3 regions of the Brucella tritici genome follow, and region 3 is predicted to be linked to each of the others. Evidence: riboswitches for the same ligand, from Rfam matches in the RefSeq annotation. Region 3 holds a riboswitch; each other region holds the start of a gene.

Region 1 (7,299 bases), on a different contig from region 3:
TTCAGTTCCTGCAGCGACACGAACAACGAGCGGATCATCATGCCCGCTTCGGTCGTCTGGAGGATTTCCGTGAAGTAGCGCTGCTCGATTTTGAGGCCAGTATCGAATGGGACCAGCAGGCCTTCATAAACCGACTTCAGGATAGCGAGCGCTGCCGGATAATTGCCGGATGTTTCGCGACGCAGAATTGCGGTTGCAGCAGGCCAAAGGTTCGCACCGGCAGCCGAATAGATCGCTCCACCCGGAAGCTTGAAGCCCTTTTCATCCCATGGCTGAACCGGCTTGAGACCGCCCTTGATGAGCTTCTTTGCAGTTTCGACCAGCTTCTTGGCCGGAGCAATCTCCGTGACGAGACCCATTGCCTTGGCGCGCTGCGCAGTCAGGCTGGAGCCGGTCGTCATCATCTGAAGCGCGTCCTGCTGGTTGGCAAGGCGCGGAACGCGCTGCGTGCCGCCAGCGCCCGGAAACAGACCGACTTTCACTTCCGGCAGGGCCATTTTCACGCCCGGCGCATCGGATGCCACGCGGGCATGGCAGGCGAGCGACATTTCAAACGCGCCGCCCATGCAGGTGCCGTTGATCGCCGAAACCCAAGGCTTGCCGCAGGTTTCAAGCTTGCGGAAAAGGCCGCTCATCTTGCCGACATTGTCGAACAGGGCCTGGACCGCACCTTGTGGGTCCTTGGCCTTTTGCTTCTGGAACTCCTTGAACATGCCTTCCAGCATGGTCAGATCGGCGCCACCGGAGAAGCTCTCCTTGCCGGATGTTATAACAACACCCTTGATCTTGTCGTCGGCAGTCACCGCATCGATGATGGAATTCAATTCCTGCATCGCCTCGACAGTGAAGACGTTCATCGACTTTTCAGGCATGTCCCAGGTAACGAGAGCGATGCCATCGGCGTCGGTTTCAACTTTGAAATTCGTGTAAGCCATTCGTAGAACCTCCCTCGTCTTAAACGCGCTCGATGATCGTCGCCGTGCCCATGCCGGCACCGATGCACAAGGTCACCAGCGCGGTGTTGAGATCGCGGCGTTCCAGCTCATCCAGCACCGTACCGAGGATCATTGCGCCGGTTGCACCGAGCGGATGGCCCATGGCAATGGCGCCACCATTGACGTTGATCTTGTCGTGCGGAATGTCGAAGGCCTGCATGTAGCGCAGAACAACAGCCGCGAAGGCTTCGTTCAGCTCGAACAGGTCGATGTCCGAGATTTTCATCTTCGCCTGCTTGAGAAGCTTCTCCGTCACATCGACCGGACCGGTCAGCATGAGCGCCGGTTCGGAACCGATATTGGCAAAAGCACGAATGCGCGCACGCGGCTTGATGTCGAAGGCCTTGCCAGCCTTCCTGGAGCCAACCAGAACGCCAGCCGCACCATCGACGATGCCCGACGAGTTACCGGCATGGTGGACGTGATTGACGGTTTCGATTTCCGGATGGGCCTGAATGCCGACCGCATTGAAGCCGCCCATCTCACCCGGCATCACAAAGGACGGATTGAGCTGGCCCAGAGCCTGCATATCGGTCGTCGGGCGCATATGCTCGTCATGATCGAGAATGGTCAGGCCATTCTGGTCCTTGATCGAAATGACCGAATTCTTGAAATAGCCCTTTTCCCACGACTTGGCAGCGCGCTTCTGGCTTTCGACGGCATAGGCATCAACGTCATCGCGGCTGAAACCATATTTCGTGGCGATCAAGTCGGCGGAAACGCCCTGCGGCATGAAATAGCCGGGGAAGCCGACCGATGGGTCCATGTACCAGGCGCCGCCCGACATGCCCATGCCCACGCGCGACATGCTTTCCACGCCGCCAGCAATCACCAGATCGTCGGAACCAAAGGCGACCTTGGCTGCCGCCAGATTGACCGCATCGAGGCCCGAAGCGCAGAAGCGCGAAATCTGGATGCCCGGCGCCTTGAAGTCGTAACCGGCTTCAAAGGCGGCAGAACGCGGAATGACTGCGCCAGCTTCGCCGACCGGATCGACGCAGCCGAAAATAATGTCATCGACCTTTGCAGTATCGATGCCGTTGCGGTCGCGCAGGGATTCCAGAACCTTCGCGCCCAGACGCACGGCAGGCACTTCGTGCAGGCTGCCATCCTTCTTGCCACGTCCGCGCGGTGTGCGCACGTGATCGTAAATATAAGCCTCAGCCATGTTGACTCCTTCCCGCTAAATTCGAAATTTAGCTCAATCCCTAACTCAGAATTTGTCCGCGTTGAGCGCCATCATCGAATCCGCACCCGACTGGATGCGTGCGAGATGTGCTGCGCTTTCCGGCATGATCCGCTCGAAATAATAGCGTGCGGTGACAAGCTTGGCTTCGAAGAAAGCCTTGTTGCCTTCACCACTGCCAAGCTTTTCTTCGGCGATCTTGGCCATGCGCGCCCACATGAAGCCGAGCGCCACCAGACCGAAGAGATGCATATAGTCATTGGAGGCTGCACCGGCATTGTCGGGCTTGGCCATCGCATTCTGCATCAGCCACATGGTAGCGGCCTGAAGATCGTTGAGGCCCTTCTTCAGATGCTTGGTGAAGAAGGAAAGCTTTTCGTTCTCGCGATTGGCTTCACAGAATTCGCCCACTTCCTTGAAGAAGGCAGTAACCGCGCGACCGCCATTCAGTGCCAGCTTGCGACCGACGAGATCGAGCGCCTGAATGCCGTTTGCGCCTTCATAGATCATGGCGATGCGCGCATCGCGCACATACTGGCTCATACCGTGTTCTTCGATATAACCGTGGCCGCCGAAGACCTGCTGCGCCATGACGGCGTGTTCAAAACCCTTGTCGGTCAGAACGCCTTTCAGAACCGGCGTCAGAAGCCCAACGAGGTCGTCTGCTGCCTGACGTTCCGCTTCATCGCCTGCACGATGGGCAATATCGGAATTGAGTGCCGTCCAGAGGATAAGCGCGCGACCGGCTTCGTTAAAAGCGCGGATGTTCATGAGGTTGCGGCGAATATCCGGATGCACGATGATCGGATCGGCCTTCTTGTCCGGTGCTGCGGCACCCGAAAGCGCACGACCCTGAATGCGCTCACGCGCATAGATAGCAGCATTCTGGTAAGCGGTTTCGGCGATCGAAAGGCCCTGCAGCGCCACACCAAGCCGCGCTTCGTTCATCATCGTGAACATGGCGCGCAGGCCCTTATGCGCCTCGCCGATCAGAAAGCCCTTTGCCTCGTCATAATTCATGACGCAGGTGGCATTGCCGTGAATGCCCATCTTTTCTTCGATGGAACCGCAGGAAACGCCATTGCGCTCGCCCGGATTGCCATCGGCATCAAGAATGAACTTCGGCACGATGAACAGCGAAATGCCCTTCACACCTTCCGGCGCGCCGTCGATACGGGCCAGCACCAGATGGATGATGTTTTCCGACATATCGTGTTCGCCAGCCGAGATGAAAATCTTCTGGCCAGAAATCTTGTAGCTGCCGTCTTGCTGTGGCGTGGCGCTGGTGCGCAGCAGGCCCAGATCCGTACCGCAATGCGGTTCGGTCAGGTTCATGGTGCCGGTCCAGGTGCCTTCCACCATCTTCGGCAGATAGGTGTCCTTCTGCTCATCGGTGCCGTGGGTCAGGATCGCGGCAATCGCGCCCTGTGTCAGGCCCGGATACATGGTGAGCGCCATATTGGCCGACGACATATATTCGCCGACAGCCGTGTGCAGGAGATAGGGAAGCCCCTGTCCGCCATATTGTTCGGGCACAGCGAGACCAAGCCAGCCGCCTTCACGATACAGATCATAAGCCTGCTTGTAGCCCTTCGGCGTCGTCACCGAACCGTCCGAATGACGCTTGCAGCCTTCTCGATCAGCGGTCTGGTTGACCGGGAACAGGGTGCCTTCGGCGAGCTTCGCGCCTTCAGACAGGATTGCCTCGACGACATCGGGCGACGCGTCGGCAAAGCCCGGCAGGTTGTTGTAGCGCTGATAATTCAGAACGTCGTTGAGAACGAAATTGGTATCCTCAACTGGCGCGCGATAGCTCGGCATAGAAATCCTCCAAATTCACCACCTGAGCCGTTCCGCGATGGCTGGAACGAGCCCGTAACCGCGTTTCATGCCTGCATGCCACATTATAGCAAAACGTTGTGACAGCGCGCATGTTGCAACAAAAAGGGATGATTTCCTGCGAAAATAGCCATTTTTGCCGCTTTTTCGACCGAGCGTCTCACGGAATCCGCACTCACCCGATCAATTCCGGATCGAAGCTAACCTACTTTGACGTTTCCGTAAACGTCAAAAATTACACAAGTTCGTGCGGGATGGGGAAATGCTGCTGTAATCGCCGCGTCGCGTTGATTTCCTACACTGCTTGCCGCCCAACAATGCCTGTTCTCCTCCGGCAATGAGAGCGTCTATCCGGCAGCAATACCCAACGACCTGAATCCGTTGCAACTGGCGGCTCGCCTAATTCAGATCAAATAATGATGTAAAGATATAAACATTTCTTTATGTAATATTGACACTCACACGCAATTGCGACAGACTGGATTTTGTCGTGGTTCTTCACCGGAATGGTCTGGTGAAGCTAAGAGGGAAGCCGGTGCGCCTTATGGCAAGGCCGGAGCTGCCCCCGCAACTGTAAGCGGCGAGCCGATATTCATGACGCCACTGGTGCAAATCCGGGAAGGCGAATAGAGGCGATGACCCGTAAGCCAGGAGACCTGCCCCGACATATATCGTCCATGGGCGGGGTGTCCTGATGTGTCGCATTTACAACCAGCTTCCTGAGGCCGGTTTGTGTCACGCACATTCAAATGACCTCGCCCCCAACTTGTATCGGGGTTATGCAGTCATGTCTAAAGCTACCATCACAACAGCCACCTTGGGCGTACCGCGCATCGGTCGGCGCCGCGAATTGAAATTCGCGCTTGAAGCCTATTGGGCCGGGAAATCATCTGAAACGGAGTTGCTGACTATCGCCAGTGCCTTGCGCGCCGCCAACTGGAAAGAGCAACGCGATCAGGGCATCGTGAAAATTCCGTCCAACGACTTTTCGCTTTACGACCACGTGTTGGATATGGTGGTCACGGTCGGCGCAATTCCGGCTCGTTACGGGTGGAACGGCGGCGAAGTCTCACTCGACACCTATTTCGCAATGGCGCGCGGAAGTCAGGGGGAAGTGGATTCCTGCGGGCATGCCCATCATGGCCATGGCATAACCGCGATGGAAATGACCAAGTGGTTTGACACAAATTATCACTACATGGTCCCGGAACTCTCCGACGATCAGGAATTCAGGCTTTCCAGCACCAGGATTATCGACCATTTTCTGGAAGCCAAGGCTTTGGGCATTCACACGCGCCCTGTCATTCTTGGCCCGGTGACGTTCCTGAAGCTTGCAAAATCGACTTCCGACGGCTTCAATCCCATAGCGCTTTTACCAAAGCTTCTGCCTGTCTACGAACAATTGCTGCGAGAACTTACTGTTGCAGGCGCCGATTGGGTGCAGATCGATGAACCGGCACTCGTACTCGATCTCATTCCCAACGAGCTGGCTGCATTCGAACTCGCCTATAAGCGTTTGACATCAGTATCCGGGCCAAAAATTTTGCTCACAACCTATTTTGGAGCGCTGGGTGCCAACCTCGATACCGCCATATCCCTGCCAGTGGCCGGCCTGCATGTCGATCTTGCCCGGGCACCGAAGCAACTTTCCGAAGTCGTATCGAAACTCGCTCCGGAAAAAATCCTTTCTCTCGGCGTGATCGACGGTCGCAATATCTGGCGCACGGACCTCGTTTCGATCATTGACGAGGTGCAGCCGGTCATCGAGCGACGTGGTCCGCAATCCGTTGAAATCGCGCCTTCCTGCTCGCTGCTTCATATACCGATCGACCTGACGCTTGAAGCCGATCTCGACGCCGATCTGAAGAACTGGTTGGCCTTTGCAGCCCAGAAGTTTGAAGAACTGGCCGTTCTGGGACAGGCATTGGCATCCGGGAAAAGTACTGTTCTGCCACAGCTCAAGGCCGCAAGCGAGGCCATCGCAGCGCGTGCAGCGTCGGCCAAGGTTCACAACAAGGCTGTTGAACAGCGCGTTGCATCTGTTGAAAGCAGTATGAAAAAGCGTACCAGCGCTTTTGGTAAACGCCAGAGGTTGCAGAGTGACAGGCTTGGCCTGCCGCGCTTTCCCACCACGACAATCGGTTCTTTTCCACAGACCGCTGAGGTCCGCAGAGCCCGCGCCTCTCACAACAAGGGAGAAATCAGCGACAGCGACTATGAAACCTTCATTCGCAGGGCCACCGAAGCGGCCATCCGCTGGCAGGAAGAAATCGATCTCGATGTTCTGGTTCATGGCGAGTTCGAACGAAACGACATGGTGCAGTACTTTGGCGAAAAGCTATCGGGCTTCGCTTTCACCAAACATGCATGGGTTCAAAGCTACGGATCGCGCTACGTTCGCCCGCCGATCATCTTCGGAGACGTTTCGCGCCCCGAACCGATGACCGTCGGATGGTGGAAATATGCCCAGTCCCTGACCTCACGCCCCGTCAAGGGCATGCTGACGGGGCCTGTGACGATCCTGAACTGGTCTTTCGTTCGTGACGATATTCCACGCGCTGAAACCTGCCGCCAGATCGCATTTGCCATCCGCGACGAGGTGATCGATCTTGAAAAGGCCGGAGCGGCTATGATCCAGATTGATGAGGCTGCCTTGCGCGAGGGGCTTCCATTGCGCCGCCCGGACTGGAAAAACTATCTTGACTGGGCGGTTGAATGCTTCCGCATCTGTTCGAGCGGCGTTTCTGACAAGACGCAGATTCACACGCATATGTGCTATTCGGAATTCAACGACATTATCGATGCGATTGCGGATATGGATGCAGACGTGATTTCGATCGAGACATCACGCTCGCGCATGGAATTGCTTGATGCTTTCAAGTCGTTCAAATATCCGAATGAGATCGGACCGGGCGTCTATGACATCCACTCGCCGCGTGTACCGGAAGTATCTGAAATGACGAACCTGCTTTCGCTCGCTCGCCAACGACTTTCGGACGGTCAACTCTGGGTTAATCCGGATTGCGGTTTGAAGACACGCAAATGGGAAGAAGTCCGCCCGGCTCTTGTCAATATGGTGGCCGCTGCAAAGGCTCTCCGCGCACAGGCATAAGCTCAAAACGATCCCTCGTGCCGATCCGCCGGTACGAGGGCCTCACTATATTCGTTCAACGTCCGCAAAAACCGCCTGAGCATTTTCGATCCGGCGGCCTGTCTGGACGGTTTTAAAATCCGAAATTTTCGGGAATTATGTTACGCAGCAGAAGAGGTCGCAGGTGC
Region 2 (7,299 bases), on a different contig from region 3:
CGAGAATCTGGTGCACGCGGAGATCACGGACAAGCTTTTCGATCCCGTATTCATGCAGATAGCCGTAGCCACCGAAAAGCTGCAGCGCTTCGTTCGCCACATTGAAACCCGTGTCGGTAACGAAGCGCTTCGCCATCGCTGACCATTTGCCTGCATCATGTGTTTTGCGATCGAGCTTGCTTGCAGCGGTGTAAAGAAGCAGGCGCGACGCGGAGAGTTCGGTTTCCATATCCGCCAGGCGGAATTGCAGCGCTTGAAAACGATCGATTGTCTGGCCGAAAGCCTTACGCTGGCTGCAATATTCCAGCGACTTGTCGAGTGCCGATTGCGCGCCGCCGAGTGAGCAGGCGGCAATATTGAGCCGGCCGCCGTCAAGTCCTGCCATCGCTATGCGAAAGCCGGTACCTTCTTCGCCGAGAAGGTTTTCAGCGGGGACGCGACAATTATCGAATATGACGGTTCTCGTCGGTTGCGCATTCCAGCCCATCTTGAATTCATTCGCGCCAAACGAAAGGCCGGGTGCATCTTTTGGCACAACGATGGTGGAAATTCCCTTGGGGCCGTCCTCACCGGTACGCACCATCGTCACATAGACATCTGTGGCGCCTGCACCGGAAATGAACTGCTTGGAACCGTTGAGAATATAATGGTCGCCATCGCGTGTGGCCCGTGTTCTAAGCGCGGCGGCATCCGAACCCGATCCGGGCTCGGTCAGGCAATAGCTGGCAAGCGATTCCATCGACGTGAGCTTCGGCAGAAAGCGCTGGCGCTGTTCGTCGTTACCGTAGGTGTCGATCATCCACGCGGCCATGTTGTGGATGGAGACAAAAGCCGAAAATGAAGGGCATGCGGTTGCCAGCGCTTCAAAAATAAGCACTGCGTCGAGCCGTTTGAGTGCCGAGCCGCCTACATCTTCACGCACATAAATGCCGCCCATGCCAAGCGGCCCGGTCTCTTGCAATACATCGACCGGGAAATGTTTTTCGCGATCCCATTCCAATGCATACGGGGCAACGCGATCACTGGCGAAGGCTCGCGCCATATCCTGAATGGCAAGCTGATCTTCGTTCAGTTCGAACTGGTTCTGGTCGGCAGCATCCATGGTTTCCTCCCTGTAGCACCGTACCTCTTCCCCTGGACTAGATCATAACCGCGGAGGGCTGCCAACGCTCCATTGGAATAATGTTGCTCACATTTGTAATAAACTGATGCGCATTTTTGCATAGATGCTCGCCGATCAAGGTCCCGTTGCCAGCGAGTTCAGTTTAAGTTACGCAGCAATTTATGGCACGCGCAATCATGTTTCAGGGAACGGGTTCGGATGTCGGCAAAAGTGTTCTTGTTGCCGGACTATGCCGCGTTGCGCGCAATCGCGGTCTCAATGTTCGCCCTTTCAAGCCGCAAAACATGTCCAACAATGCAGCGGTCAGCGACGATGGCGGTGAAATCGGCCGGGCTCAGTGGTTGCAGGCATTGGCTTGCGCTGTACCGTCGTCTGTCCATATGAACCCGGTACTCCTCAAGCCGCAGACCGACATGGGTAGCCAGGTCGTCGTGCAGGGAAGGGTGCGGGGCGAAGCGCGCGGGCGCTACTATCAGGAATTGAAGCCGCAACTCATGGCGGCTGTCATGGAATCCTTCGCCATGGTCAGCGAAGGCGCGGACCTTGTGCTGGTGGAAGGGGCAGGGTCGCCGGCTGAAATCAATCTGCGGGCTGGCGATATCGCCAATATGGGGTTTGCCACGCAGGCCGATGTTCCGGTTGTTCTCGTAGGCGACATAGACAGAGGCGGCGTTATCGCTTCTCTCGTCGGCACGCACACTATTCTTTCCGAACAGGACCGCGCCATGGTTCGCGGTTTTCTGATCAACAAGTTCCGGGGCGATATCTCGCTTTTTGATGACGGGCTGGCTGCCATTACCCGGTTTACCGGCTGGCGCTCTTTCGGCGTTGTCCCGTGGCTGAAAGCGGTATCGAGACTGCCAGCCGAAGATTCTGTCGTTCTTGAACGTGCCGTTCGCGGAGACAAGAAGTCGCTTGTGGTTGCTGTGCCGATGTTGCCGCGCATCGCCAATTTCGACGATCTTGATCCGCTAAAAGCTGAACCGGATGTAGAAGTGGTCATGGTGCCGCCCGGTTCGAGCATTCCCGGTGATGCGGGTCTTGTCGTTCTGCCGGGGACGAAGTCCACGATAGCCGATATGCAGGCGGTTCGTGACCATGGCTGGGATCGCCAGTTGTCTGCCCATGTGAAACGAGGCGGTCATGTGCTCGGTATCTGCGGCGGGTTTCAGATGCTTGGTCGCCATATCAGCGACCCGTCTGGTATCGAGGGGCATGTACGCGACATTGACGGTCTTGGTCTTCTCGATATCGAAACTGTGATGGAGCCTGAAAAGGTGGTCCGCAATGTGCAGGCGACCTCGCTTCTCCATGATGTGCCGCTGCAAGGTTATGAAATTCATATCGGTCGAACGACCGGACCGGATATGGGGCGTCCCTTCGCCCGCATTGGCGAGCATGACGATGGAGCTGTATCGCCAGATGGGCGTATCACGGGGACTTATCTCCATGGTGTTTTCAATGCGGATGAATTTCGCCGGAGATTTCTGGAAAATCTTGGTGTGCGGAGCAGTTCGGTGAACTATCGCGCTGGCGTGGAAGCTGCATTGGATGAGTTGGCCGAAGGGTTGGAAGCCTGTCTTGATATCGATGCACTGTTCAAAATCCGTTGAATGTGAGCTTGTATCTTTACCATGTTCCGCACTGCCTTAAATCTTATTAATTGCTAGTTATTTTAAACGATTTATTTTATTATCATAGTTGTATAGAAATATTTTTATTATATGTGAATATTTATTAACTTAGTATTATATTTATTTAATGGGTGTTTATTGAGTGTTTTTGTTTCTTCTGGGTCTGCATCTCGTTTCAGTAATCTAAGAGTGCAGAATCTGCTCCTTTATTCTTTTGTGGTAGTCAGTGGTTTTTTTATTATTTTCCCTCAGACTGATTTGATTGTCTCCCGATATTTTTTCAAAGCGGGTAGTTTCTATTTTTCTCACAATCCAAACTGGATCGCATTGCGAGATTTTCACCGGCTCAGTCAATGGTATCTGTTAGTATCTATGGTCACGCTCGTGGCACTCTATGCTTTATGGCGTCATCCACTTTCAATCATTGCGCCGCATAAGGTTGTCTATGTTGTACTTACCTACGCGCTTGGCCCTGGTGTTCTCGTCCATAGTCTAAAACTTCTTATTGGTCGGGCGCGACCGAGGAACCTAGTGGAGTTCGGAGGGACGACTGATTTTACCCCAGCTTGGCAGTTAGCGCGCATGTGTGGTCATAGTTGTTCGTTCCCATCGGGTGAATCGTCGGCAGCGGCTGCAATGCTGCCGCTCTTGATCCTTGTACCGGCACGTTTTCGATTAAATGTAGCGGTTATTTTAGTTCCGGTTCTTGCACTCGTATCATTGAATCGCGTGTTTATGGGGGCACATTTCCTGTCTGATGTTGTCATCGCCTGGACGCTCATCATTGGTCTCATGATTTGGCTTTGGTCCAGAATTTCACGTCATGCCGATGTAATTGATGGCTGGGTGCGACTGAGAGGCCAAAACCTTCGAATGTGGTTGTATGTTCGCTGATTGACGCCGAAGGGGCGAAAGCCTACTGTCAAAATCGTGCAACAGGTCTTTGCCGGGACGAATCCCGGCGATACCAAAAAGGGAATGCGACGGACGGACCCAATCCGGGCGTCTTTATCGCAGCCGACCCCGCGACTGTAGAGCGGTGAGGGATGAGGCAAGCCGGGCAGCCGGTAACCACTGGAAGCATTAAAGGCTTCTGGGAAGGTAGCCTCAATCCCCGCGACCCGTGAGCCAGGAGACCTGCCTGTTGCGTGAAGGCATAGAGCCTGAACCCCATGGGAGGTCTTTCCCTGCTGCCTGCACGGAGGTTGTCATGGCTGCACGTACTCAAGATTCTGTTTCCAGCACACTCGCAATGCCGCTTGCTGCCCGTCTGGGCACTGCTGTGGTGTCACTGCTTCTCGGCGCGTTCCTGATTTACGGTGTAGGGCTTGCCCATTCCGATACGCTGCACGATTCAGCACATGATACGCGCCATTCTTATGGTTTTCCCTGCCACTGAGCAGCCTAACCTTTTTGAGAATTGAAGCTGAGCAAGGCTCGATGGCGGACGGCCATCGGCGCGAAATTGCTATTGAGGGACAGAAATGTTGATCCGTTATTTGTTGGCGACACTTGCTGCCGGTCTTCTGGCCGGGCTGCTGGTTACTCCCGCCATGTATTTGAAGACAGTGCCTTTGATCCTGCAAGCCGAAGTCTATGAAGATGCTGGTGGGGGGCACAGCCATGGCGAGGCGGAAGCCACGCCGCATGATCATGGTGCCGCTGCCGCAGATGCTGAAGAAGAAGGCGCCGAACTGCCTTTTGGGCGATTGGGCAATACGATCCTTGCCAATCTCGTAGCAGGAGCGGGGTTTGCCTTGCTGCTTGGTGGCGTGGCCTTGCTTCTAGGGCGCCGCATTACGGTACAGAATGGCATTTATTGGGGTGTTGCGGGCTTTTTTGCGGTCGCTTTTCTGCCCGCGTTGGGCTTGTCACCGGAATTGCCGGCAATGCCTGCGGCTGATCTGGCCGAACGTCAGCTCTGGTGGATTGCAACCGTGGCGCTGAGCGGTCTGGGGCTCTATCTCATCGTGTTGCGCCAGGAAATCTGGGCAAAAATCCTCGGTCTGGTGTTGATCGTGGCTCCACATCTCTATGGTGCTCCGCATCCGGAAGAGATCTCGTCACCGATTCCATCATTGCTTGCTTCGCAATATGCAGTCGCATCGCTGGCGACGAACCTGTTCATGTGGGCGGTGATCGGCCTCGCACTCGGCTGGTTCATCCAGCACTATGCATCGTCCGAGATTGAGGGCTGATGAAAATGGCTTCGCCGGGAAAATCGGTTCTGGTCCTTGGCGGAGCCCGTTCGGGCAAGTCGTCCTATGCCGAGAAGATGGCTGCGTCCTCGGGGCTTCAGCTGCTCTATCTGGCAACAGGACGCGCCTTCGACAAGGAAATGGAAAGCCGCATTGCCATTCACCGCGACCGCCGTGGTTCAGAATGGCAGACGGTAGAGGAACCGCTCGATCTCATTGGCGCACTAACATTGCATGTTGCTGCGGATCGGTTCGTGCTGATCGATTGTTTGACCCTGTGGCTGACCAATCTGATGATGGCCGAGCGCGATATAGCAACAGAGACGGCAAGTCTTGTTGCTATGCTGCCGAACCTTGCCGGGCCTGTTGTTTTTGTTTCGAACGAAGTTGGACTTGGGATTGTGCCGGAAAATCGCATGGCACGGGAATTTCGCGATCATGCAGGCTTTCTGCACCAGGCAGTGGCCGCAGTTGCGGATGAAGTTTATTTCATGGCGGCAGGGCTGCCGCTCAAGATGAAGGGATAAATCGATGCAGGGACAGAAAATTCCCGCAACAGTCATCACGGGTTTTCTCGGATCGGGCAAAACGACGATGATCCGCAACCTGCTGGAAAACGCTGACGGAAAACGCATCGCGTTGATTATCAATGAGTTCGGTGATCTCGGTGTCGATGGCGGTATTCTGAAAGGTTGTGGTATCGAGACTTGCCGCGAAGAAGATGTGATCGAGTTGAACAATGGTTGCATCTGCTGCACCGTTGCCGATGACTTCATCCCGACCATGACCAAGCTTCTGGATCGCGCTGATCGTCCAGATCATATTGTGATCGAGACCTCCGGTCTGGCATTGCCGCAACCACTCGTCGCCGCATTTAACTGGCCGGAAATCAAGACGCAGGTAACAGTCGACGGTGTAGTAACCGTGATTGATGCGGCAGCCGTTGCCGAAGGTCGTTTTGCCGATGACCACGACAAGGTGGATGCACAGCGCGCAGCGGATGAATCTCTTGACCATGAAAGCCCCTTAGAGGAACTTTTTGAGGATCAGATTCATGCTGCTGATCTGATTGTTCTCAACAAGGCCGATCTGATTGACGCCTCGATGCTCGACGGTGTTAAGGCCGATGTGGCCGAGCGTTCGTCGCGCCGGGTGAATATGGTTCCTGCGAGCTTTGGCAAACTGGGAGCTGACGTTTTGCTCGGCCTTGGCGTTGGCACTGAAGACGACATCGCCAACCGCAAATCCCACCATGAAATCCATCATGCAGATGGACATGAGCACGATCATGACGAGTTCGAGAGCTTCGTAGTCGAAGCGGGCTCTGTGGGCGATCCCAAGCTGTTCACGGAAAAACTGAAAGCGGTCATTGCGGAACACGATATTCTTCGCCTGAAAGGCTTTGTCGATGTGCCGGGCAAGCCGATGCGTCTGGTCGTGCAGGCAGTCGGTCCACGCATCGAGCATTATTTCGACCGTCCATGGGGCAAGGATGAAGCGCGCTCCACGCGACTGGTCGTGATCGGGCTGCACGACATCGATGAAGCAGCCATCGCCAAGGCCGTGAAAGACGCTGTCTGACCGATGCATCTTCTTCTTGCCCAGAAAGGAACAATCAGCGACGGCAATGAAGCCGTCGATCTCGGCCAGACGCCGGGAGAAATATTGTTTCTTTCCGCAGCCGATACTGAACTGGCCAGTCTGGCGCAGGCACATAGACTTGCGCCGGATTTGCCAAGCTTGCGGCTGGCCAATTTCCTGGGCCTCACCCATCCCATGTCGGTGGACGCTTATGTGGAGCGTACTGCCAGATATGCGAGCCTTATAGTAGTGCGCATCATTGGCGGCGAGACATACTGGCCCTACGGGCTGGAAGCGCTGCATGCCTGTGCCGTCAGTCACGGTATCAAGATCGCCGTATTGCCGGGAGACGACAAGCCGGATCATGGGCTGGACCGGTTTTCGACGATCTCTGTCCACGAGCGAAATGAACTCTGGCAGTATCTGATCGAGGGCGGTGCGGCGAATGCAGGCGCATTCCTTCGCTATTGCGCTGCGCTGATCGCAGGTTCCGAGAAGCCGGAAAGTGCGGCACCTCTGCTCAAGGCTGGTCTGTGGTGGCCGGGAGAGCATGTCTCCTCGCTAGACAGCATCCGCACGCATTGGAATGATGCAAAGGCACCTGTCGCTGGCATTATTTTTTATCGGGCGCTGGTGCAAAGCGGACAGACACAGCCCGTCGATGCGCTGATTGCTGCTTTGCAGGCAAAAGGCCTCAATCCGCTTCCAATATTCGTTTCGAGCCTCAAGGATCGATTGTCTGCGGCGGTCGTGGACGGCCTGT
Region 3 (7,299 bases):
TCGCACGGTGACAGCGGTGTTGTCGCTTTCCGCCGAGCCGCCCATGGTTTTGGTTTCGGTGAAAAGCGACAGCGCGCTGGCAACCGCGATCCTTTCTGATGGCGGCTTCTCGCTCGCCATGCTCGCGGAAGGGCAGGAGATGATCGGCGATGCCTTCGCGGGGAAGGTTCTCCACGCGCAGAGATTTCTCATTGGTGTGTGGGGCGAATGGCCGTCTGGCAGGCCGCGTCTTTTCGGGGCTTCGGCCGCCATTGACTGCGAACTGGCGGGCAGCGTTCCAATGGCGGATCACACGCTTTTTGCTGGGCTGGTAACGAATACCGATCTGCCGCTGCATTCGCGCCCGTTGTTATGGGCACGCCGCAATTATCGCGCGTTGAGACATGATGCGGATTTATGACGTGACTTGCAATTGTGCGGGGCTGCGGCCTACACATTCGGCATGATCGAGTTTGACGAGATGGAACATTCAGGTCTCAAGAAAAGCCTGACGGTTGGTGACGTTTCCCGACGCGCCGGCGTGGCGGTATCTACGGTCCATTTCTATGAAACCAAGGGACTCATCGAGGGCTGGCGCACAGAGGGCAACCAGCGCCGCTATCACCGTGCCGTGCTGCGCCGCATTGCCATTATCAAGATCGCGCAACGCGCGGGCATTCCGCTTGCGATCATTCGTGAAGCGCTGGAAGACCTTCCCCACGACCACGTGCCGACAGCGGAGGACTGGAGACGTTTTTCGGAAGCCTGGAAAGACATGCTTCAGGAACGCATCGACAGTCTGATGCAGCTTCGTGACCAGATAACGAGTTGCATCGGCTGCGGTTGTCTCTCGCTGTCCGAATGCCCGTTGCGAAATCCGGACGACATCCTCGGTCAGCAAGGCGCTGGTCCCCGAAGATTGATGGTCAAGCCGGGCAATCTCATCTGACTTCCATGCATCTGGGACGAACCTTTCCGACGCTGCGGCGCTCATTCGCTGCGGCGATCTTGCTGTGTTCGACGCCACATTTCGCACCGGTCAAAAGCCCCCGTTTCCAGTGGAAATAGCCTATTGACCTCAACCAAAGTTGAGGTCCTATAAACCCGTCGGCAACAATTCAGTTCACGGAGGCCGACAGTGCAAAGTTCGATCGAAGAAACAACACCAGCGGGGATTGCGGGACATGCGCCTGCTGGCTGGGGGGAGCTTCTAAGCGGTAAAAATGGCCTCTATGCCCTGGCTTTGGCCGGAGGGGTCACTCTCCATGCGGTCAATATGTATATCGCGACTACAGTCATGCCGAGCGTGGTGCAGGACATTGGCGGCATGGATTTCTATGCCTGGGCGACGACCTTGTTCGTCGTTGCCTCCATTCTGGGGGCTGCACTCACCGCGCGGCTGCTGAAAAGTGCCGGTCCAAGAGGCGCCTATGTCGTGGCGACCCTGCTGTTCGCAGCCGGCACACTGATCTCATCTCTGGCCATCAACATGCCGGTCATGCTGGCGGGGCGGAGCGTGCAAGGCCTCGGTGGCGGATTTCTTTACGCGCTCGCCTATGGTCTCACCCGTGTCGTGTTGCCGGAGCGCCTGTGGGGCCGGGCCATCGGTCTTATTTCCGCTATGTTCGGCGTGGCAACGCTGATCGGTCCGGCGATTGGCGGCATCTTTGCCGAATATGGCGCATGGCGCGCCGCTTTCTGGTGGTTGCTGCCGGTATCGGGTCTTTTCGCTGTGGTGGCATTCGCGACTTTGCCGCGCTCAAGCTGGGATAGAAACGAGCGCGTTTCCATTCCGGTTCTTCAACTCATCCTCCTGACCGGCGCTGTCCTTGCGGTTTCAGCGGGGAGCCTGTCACAGGAAACGCTATGGAAGGTCGTCGGTCTGGGGGCTGCGATATTCATGATCGCCATCATTGCAGTCGTGGATCGCGACGCCAAGGCACGTCTCCTGCCGCGCCGCTCGTTCAGCCTGTCGACGCCGCTGGGTGCTCTTTACCTTACGATCGCGCTTTTGATGCTCAGCATGCAGCCCGAAATTTACGTGCCTTATCTGCTGCAGCACCTGCATGGCCAGTCTCCGCTCTGGGCGGGATATCTGGCGGCACTTATGGCAATCGGCTGGACGGTGGCATCCTTCCTCAGTTCCAGATGGCAGGAGAAGGGGGGCGACAGGCTTGTTGTTGCCGGACCTGTTCTCGCGCTTGCCGGTCTTGTCCTGCTCGCCATATTTCTCCCGATCCATGGCAGCGGCAACTGGTCGCTGCTCGCGCCCGTCTGCCTTGGGCTCATCCTGATCGGTTTCGGGATCGGCCTTGCCTGGCCCAGCCTCGTTACCCGCGTCTATCAGAGCGCTCCCCCGACCGAGCAGGATCTCGCAGCGGGTGGAATGACGACCGTACAGCTCTTCGCCATAGCCTTCGGGACGGCTTGCGCGGGGATGGTTGCCAATTTTGCCGGTATTGCCGTGCCGGGCGGTGTGGAGGGTGCGGCAAATGCCTCGCTCTGGCTGTCGGTGATATTCGCGCTCGCGCCAGTAATTGCCGTGGCGGTCGCGTCCAAGGTTATCCGTATCGCCGGCGGAAAGGACTGACCGATGCCGCGTTTCATCGCCAACATCCTAGATTCCCGTGTCGGTCTTTTGCTGGCGCGGGTGGTCCTTACCTTCGTTTTCTGGTCGAGTGGGCTGGCCAAGTTCTTCGACTTCGGCGCCCATGCTGCGGAAATGGAAAGCTTTGGTCTTCATCCGGGCTGGCTGTTCAACAGCGCAACCCTGCTTTTGCAGATTGGCGGATCACTGATGATCATCTTCAATCGCGGAACCTGGCTGGCTTGTGGTGCTCTTGCCGTCTTTACGATCCTGACCATTCCCGTTGCGCACCCGTTCTGGGCAAACGAAGGAAAAGAAGCTTTCCGGGATATGACGGTGGCGCTGGAGCACATATCGCTGATCGGCGGTCTCGCTCTTGCTGCTATTCTATCGCGCAAGGTCTAAATCACTAGACGCACGGATTGCCCTGCCTGTACCTTGCCTGTCATCTGATCGACAGGCAGGGAGGGCCTCGCATGGATGTGACGATCATAACGGGAGCATCGGAAGGAATCGGCGCAGAAACTGCACGGCAGATTGTCCGGCGTGACCGCGCCAATGCTGCTCTTGTGCTAGCTGCGCGCAATGTGGAAAAGCTGGAAAATCTGGCCACCGAGTTGCGGCAACTGGGCAGCTCCGTGCTGGTGGTGCCGACCGATGTGAAAGTTCGTGCAGCCTGCATCGCTTTGATTGATAAGACTGTTTCTGCTTTCGGTCGCATCGACACGTTGATCGTAAATGCCGGCATGTCGGCTCACGCCAATTTTGCCGAAATCACGCCGGACGATCTCAACTGGATGCATGATCTGATGGAGTTGAATTACTGGGGTAGCGTCTGGCCCATTCATGCCGCACTTCCGCATCTTGCCGCCAGCAAGGGACGTATCGTGGCTGTCTCATCTGTTGCCGGATTGATCGGCGTGCCGGGGCGTACGGCCTATAGCGGAACGAAGTTCGCTCTTTCGGGTTTCTGTGAGGCGCTTCGTGCAGAACTGGAACCAAGCGGGATATCGGTCACCATCGTCTATCCGGGCGTCGTCAAAACCGACATTCGAAAAGTGGGCTATAGTGCAAGCGGTGGCACTCTTGGAACGAGCGGTGTCCGTGAAGATGACATGATGCCGGTCGAAGAAGCCGTACGACTGATGCTGGAAGGTGTGCGGGCACGCAAGCGTGAAGTGTTGATGACGCCCCAGATGCGATTCGGGCGCTGGTTGAAACTTGTCGCTCCCGCGCTGGTGGATCGCATGGCCCTCAAGGCCATCAAGCCGGAATTCAGACCGAAACCGATCAAACCCGCAAAATAAACAGCGATAATCCCTGCTATTCACAGGGCTCACATAATGGCCCGTTAATTTTACGTTTGCCGCCAACTATCCGTTGACGGGTTTTTAACTTCGACTACTATATATAGTGTTCTAGGTTCTTTCGATTCGTTGGGTCGAAAGCTAAGACGGGAATCCGGTGCGTTTCATCCATGATGGATGGGGCAATGCCGGAGCTGCCCCCGCAACTGTAAGCGGAGAGTTCTGTTCATCATGTCACTGGCTTTGGCTGGGAAGGCGGACAGGACGTTGATCCGTGAGCCAGGAGACCTGCCTTGAACGAAAACGTCCACGGGCGGGGTGTCCGGTTGGCGCGCAATTATGTGTGGCAAACTATTGCCTTGCAGATTGCTGTCCCGAACTTCCCGCTCATAGCTTCGGGGTGAAGTCCATGTCCAGTATATTCAGTTTCGGTTCCGGTCCTCCCTTCGAGGTATAGTTTGTTGCGGTCAGGCTGCTTGTTATTGCGACCGGCCGGTCCCGTATCTCATGTCTTTCGACGCGCATCTTGCGATGTGCGAACGGCTCTTTGCGTCTCCTATCGAGAGTATTCCAGTTTAAACCGAACCGTTGGGAATACTCTATCCCTTTGTTTTTATGCATGTCTTAGCCGCAAAACCGGTTACCACTTTTGGGAGACATGCTCCAGTGAGGAAAAAATGAACGTTACAGTTTATAGCAAACCCGCCTGCGTTCAGTGCACCGCCACCACACGCGCCCTCGACCGCCAAGGCATCGAATATGAGGTCATCGATATCTCTGCCGATGCCGATGCTTTCCATCTCGTTCAGGGCATGGGTTATCGCCAGGTGCCGGTGGTTGTGGCAGGTGAATCCCATTGGGCGGGCTTCCGGCCCGATATGATCAGCGCTCTCGCCTGAGGGCTATGGTCACATGAGCCTGATCGTCTATTTCTCCAGCCGGTCGGAAAATACACACCGGTTTGTCGAGCGGCTTGGAATGCGGTCGAACCGTATCCCGATGGACGGTTCAGGCGGATTGCAGGTGCGCGAGCCATTCGTGCTCGTGACGCCCACATATGGCGGCGGCGGCTCCAAGGGCGCTGTCCCCAAACCTGTGATCCGCTTCCTCAACGATGAGAGCAACCGCTCTTTCATCCGCGGCGTGATTGCCGCGGGAAACAGCAATTTCGGCGAGGCTTTCTGTATCGCCGGCAACATTATCTCCGCCAAATGTCAGGTTCCCTATCTCTACCGCTTCGAGCTTCTGGGAACCGATGAGGACATTGGCAATGTCAAAAACGGGATGGAACGATTTTGGACACGGCAGACACGACCTTGATCCGAGAGCGCGAGGCACGACCAGTGGCGCAGGATGCGCCTCAAGCGGCGACTTCCAACAGCAGCAAACCGGCAAAATCCTCGGACGGGCTGGATTATCACGCGCTCAACGCGATGCTGAACCTTTACGATGACGAGGGAAAAATCCAGCTTGATCGAGACCGGCAGGCTGCACGCCAGTATTTCCTCCAGCACGTGAACCAGAACACCGTCTTTTTCCATAACTTGCGGGAAAAGCTCGATTATCTGGTGGCCGAAGGCTATTACGAACAGGAAGTACTGGACCAGTATTCCTTCAATTTCGTGCGCGATCTTTTCGACGAAGCCTATGCGAAGAAATTCCGGTTTCCGACCTTTCTTGGCGCATTCAAATATTACACCAGCTATACGCTGAAGACCTTCGACGGAAAGCGCTATCTCGAGCGCTATGAGGATCGCGTCTGTATGGTGGCGCTGGCGCTGGCGCGCGGCAATGAGCAGCTTGCGCGCGATCTCGTTGATGAGATCATTTCAGGCCGCTATCAGCCTGCGACGCCTACATTCCTCAATGCGGGAAAGAAACAGCGCGGCGAGCTCGTCTCGTGTTTTCTGCTGCGTGTCGAGGACAATATGGAGTCCATCGGCCGCTCCATCAACTCGGCTCTGCAATTGTCGAAGCGGGGCGGCGGGGTGGCCTTGAGCCTCACCAATATTCGCGAGGCGGGTGCTCCCATCAAGCAAATCCAGAACCAGTCATCCGGCATCATTCCGGTGATGAAGCTTCTTGAGGATTCCTTTTCCTACGCTAATCAGCTTGGCGCGCGGCAAGGCGCCGGCGCTGTCTATCTGCACGCACACCACCCGGATATCATGCGTTTTCTTGATACGAAGCGTGAAAACGCCGACGAGAAAATCCGCATTAAAACCTTGTCGCTTGGTGTGGTCATTCCAGACATTACCTTCGAACTCGCGAAGAACAACGAGGATATGTACCTCTTCTCGCCCTACGATGTGGAGCGGGTTTACGGCGTTCCATTGACCGAGATTTCGGTCACCGAAAAATATCGGGAAATGGTCGACGACGCGCGTATTGCCAAGAAGAAGATCAATGCACGCGAGTTCTTTCAGGTGCTGGCGGAAATCCAGTTCGAGTCCGGCTATCCCTATATCATGTTCGAGGACACGGTGAATCGCGCCAATCCGATTGATGGGCGCATCACCATGAGCAATCTCTGTTCGGAAATCCTGCAGGTGAGCGAGGCGAGCATCTTCGGCGAGGACCTTTCCTATGATTATCTCGGCAAGGATATTTCGTGCAATCTGGGTTCGCTCAACATTGCATCGGCGATGGACTCGTCAGATTTCGGCAAGACCATCGAGACCTCCATCCGCGCCCTGACTGCAGTTTCCGATATGAGCCATATCGGTTCCGTGCCGTCAGTCGCCCGAGGGAATGATGAAAGCCATGCCATCGGTCTCGGCCAGATGAATTTGCATGGTTATCTCGCCCGCGAGCGGATTTACTACGGTTCCGATGAAGGTGTCGATTTCACGAATATCTATTTCTATACGGTGACCTATCATGCGATCCGCGCATCGAACCTGATTGCGGTGGAAACGGGGAAGTCGTTCAAGGGTTTCGAGAAATCCAAATATGCATCGGGTGAATATTTTGACAAATATACCGAGCAGCTTTGGGAACCGGCGACGGAAAAGGTTCGCGAAATCTTCGAAAAAGCTGGCATTGCGATCCCGTCGCAGGACGACTGGCGCGACCTGAAAAATGCGGTGATGGAGGGCGGGCTTTATAACCAGAACCTTCAGGCCGTGCCGCCGACCGGATCGATCTCCTACATCAATCATTCGACCTCCTCGATCCATCCGATCGTGTCGAAGATCGAGATACGCAAGGAAGGAAAGATCGGCCGCGTCTACTATCCGGCAGCTTTCATGACCAATGACAATCTCGACTATTATCAGGATGCTTATGAGATAGGGCCGGAAAAGATCATCGACACTTACGCGGCGGCGACGCAGCACGTCGATCAGGGCCTGTCTCTGACATTGTTCTTCCGCGATACGGCAACTACCCGCGACATCAACCGTGCGCAGATCTACGCGTGGAAGA

The links. A riboswitch is a leader RNA that binds a small molecule or an ion and turns the genes downstream of it on or off. The one in region 3 is predicted to bind cobalamin.
Positions count from the first base shown of each region.
Region 1: linked by a shared signal. The riboswitch ahead of metE (5-methyltetrahydropteroyltriglutamate--homocysteine S-methyltransferase) and the one ahead of nrdH (glutaredoxin-like protein NrdH) in region 3 are both predicted to bind cobalamin.
Region 2: linked by a shared signal. The riboswitch ahead of F9K94_RS03950 (CbtB domain-containing protein) and the one ahead of nrdH (glutaredoxin-like protein NrdH) in region 3 are both predicted to bind cobalamin.

Region 1 is NZ_WBVY01000004.1:567,630-574,928, forward strand. Features, by position in the region: gene F9K94_RS17180 (3-hydroxyacyl-CoA dehydrogenase NAD-binding domain-containing protein) at 1-935, opposite strand, end outside; gene F9K94_RS17185 (acetyl-CoA C-acetyltransferase) at 955-2,163, opposite strand; gene F9K94_RS17190 (acyl-CoA dehydrogenase C-terminal domain-containing protein) at 2,209-4,002, opposite strand; cobalamin riboswitch at 4,495-4,698, shown strand; gene metE (5-methyltetrahydropteroyltriglutamate--homocysteine S-methyltransferase) at 4,808-7,132, shown strand; gene rpsU (30S ribosomal protein S21) at 7,273-7,299, opposite strand, start outside.
Region 2 is NZ_WBVY01000001.1:783,058-790,356, reverse strand. Features, by position in the region: gene F9K94_RS03965 (isobutyryl-CoA dehydrogenase) at 1-1,102, opposite strand, end outside; gene F9K94_RS03960 (cobyric acid synthase) at 1,285-2,736, shown strand; gene F9K94_RS03955 (phosphatase PAP2 family protein) at 2,896-3,651, shown strand; cobalamin riboswitch at 3,678-3,916, shown strand; gene F9K94_RS03950 (CbtB domain-containing protein) at 3,968-4,156, shown strand; gene F9K94_RS03945 (CbtA family protein) at 4,242-4,955, shown strand; gene cobU (bifunctional adenosylcobinamide kinase/adenosylcobinamide-phosphate guanylyltransferase) at 4,961-5,482, shown strand; gene cobW (cobalamin biosynthesis protein CobW) at 5,487-6,536, shown strand; gene cobN (cobaltochelatase subunit CobN) at 6,540-7,299, shown strand, end outside.
Region 3 is NZ_WBVY01000002.1:766,280-773,578, forward strand. Features, by position in the region: gene F9K94_RS08905 (flavin reductase family protein) at 1-400, shown strand, start outside; gene soxR (redox-sensitive transcriptional activator SoxR) at 461-928, shown strand; gene F9K94_RS08915 (MFS transporter) at 1,118-2,569, shown strand; gene F9K94_RS08920 (DoxX family protein) at 2,573-2,971, shown strand; gene F9K94_RS08925 (SDR family oxidoreductase) at 3,043-3,873, shown strand; cobalamin riboswitch at 3,970-4,183, shown strand; gene nrdH (glutaredoxin-like protein NrdH) at 4,551-4,772, shown strand; gene nrdI (class Ib ribonucleoside-diphosphate reductase assembly flavoprotein NrdI) at 4,786-5,193, shown strand; gene nrdE (class 1b ribonucleoside-diphosphate reductase subunit alpha) at 5,169-7,299, shown strand, end outside.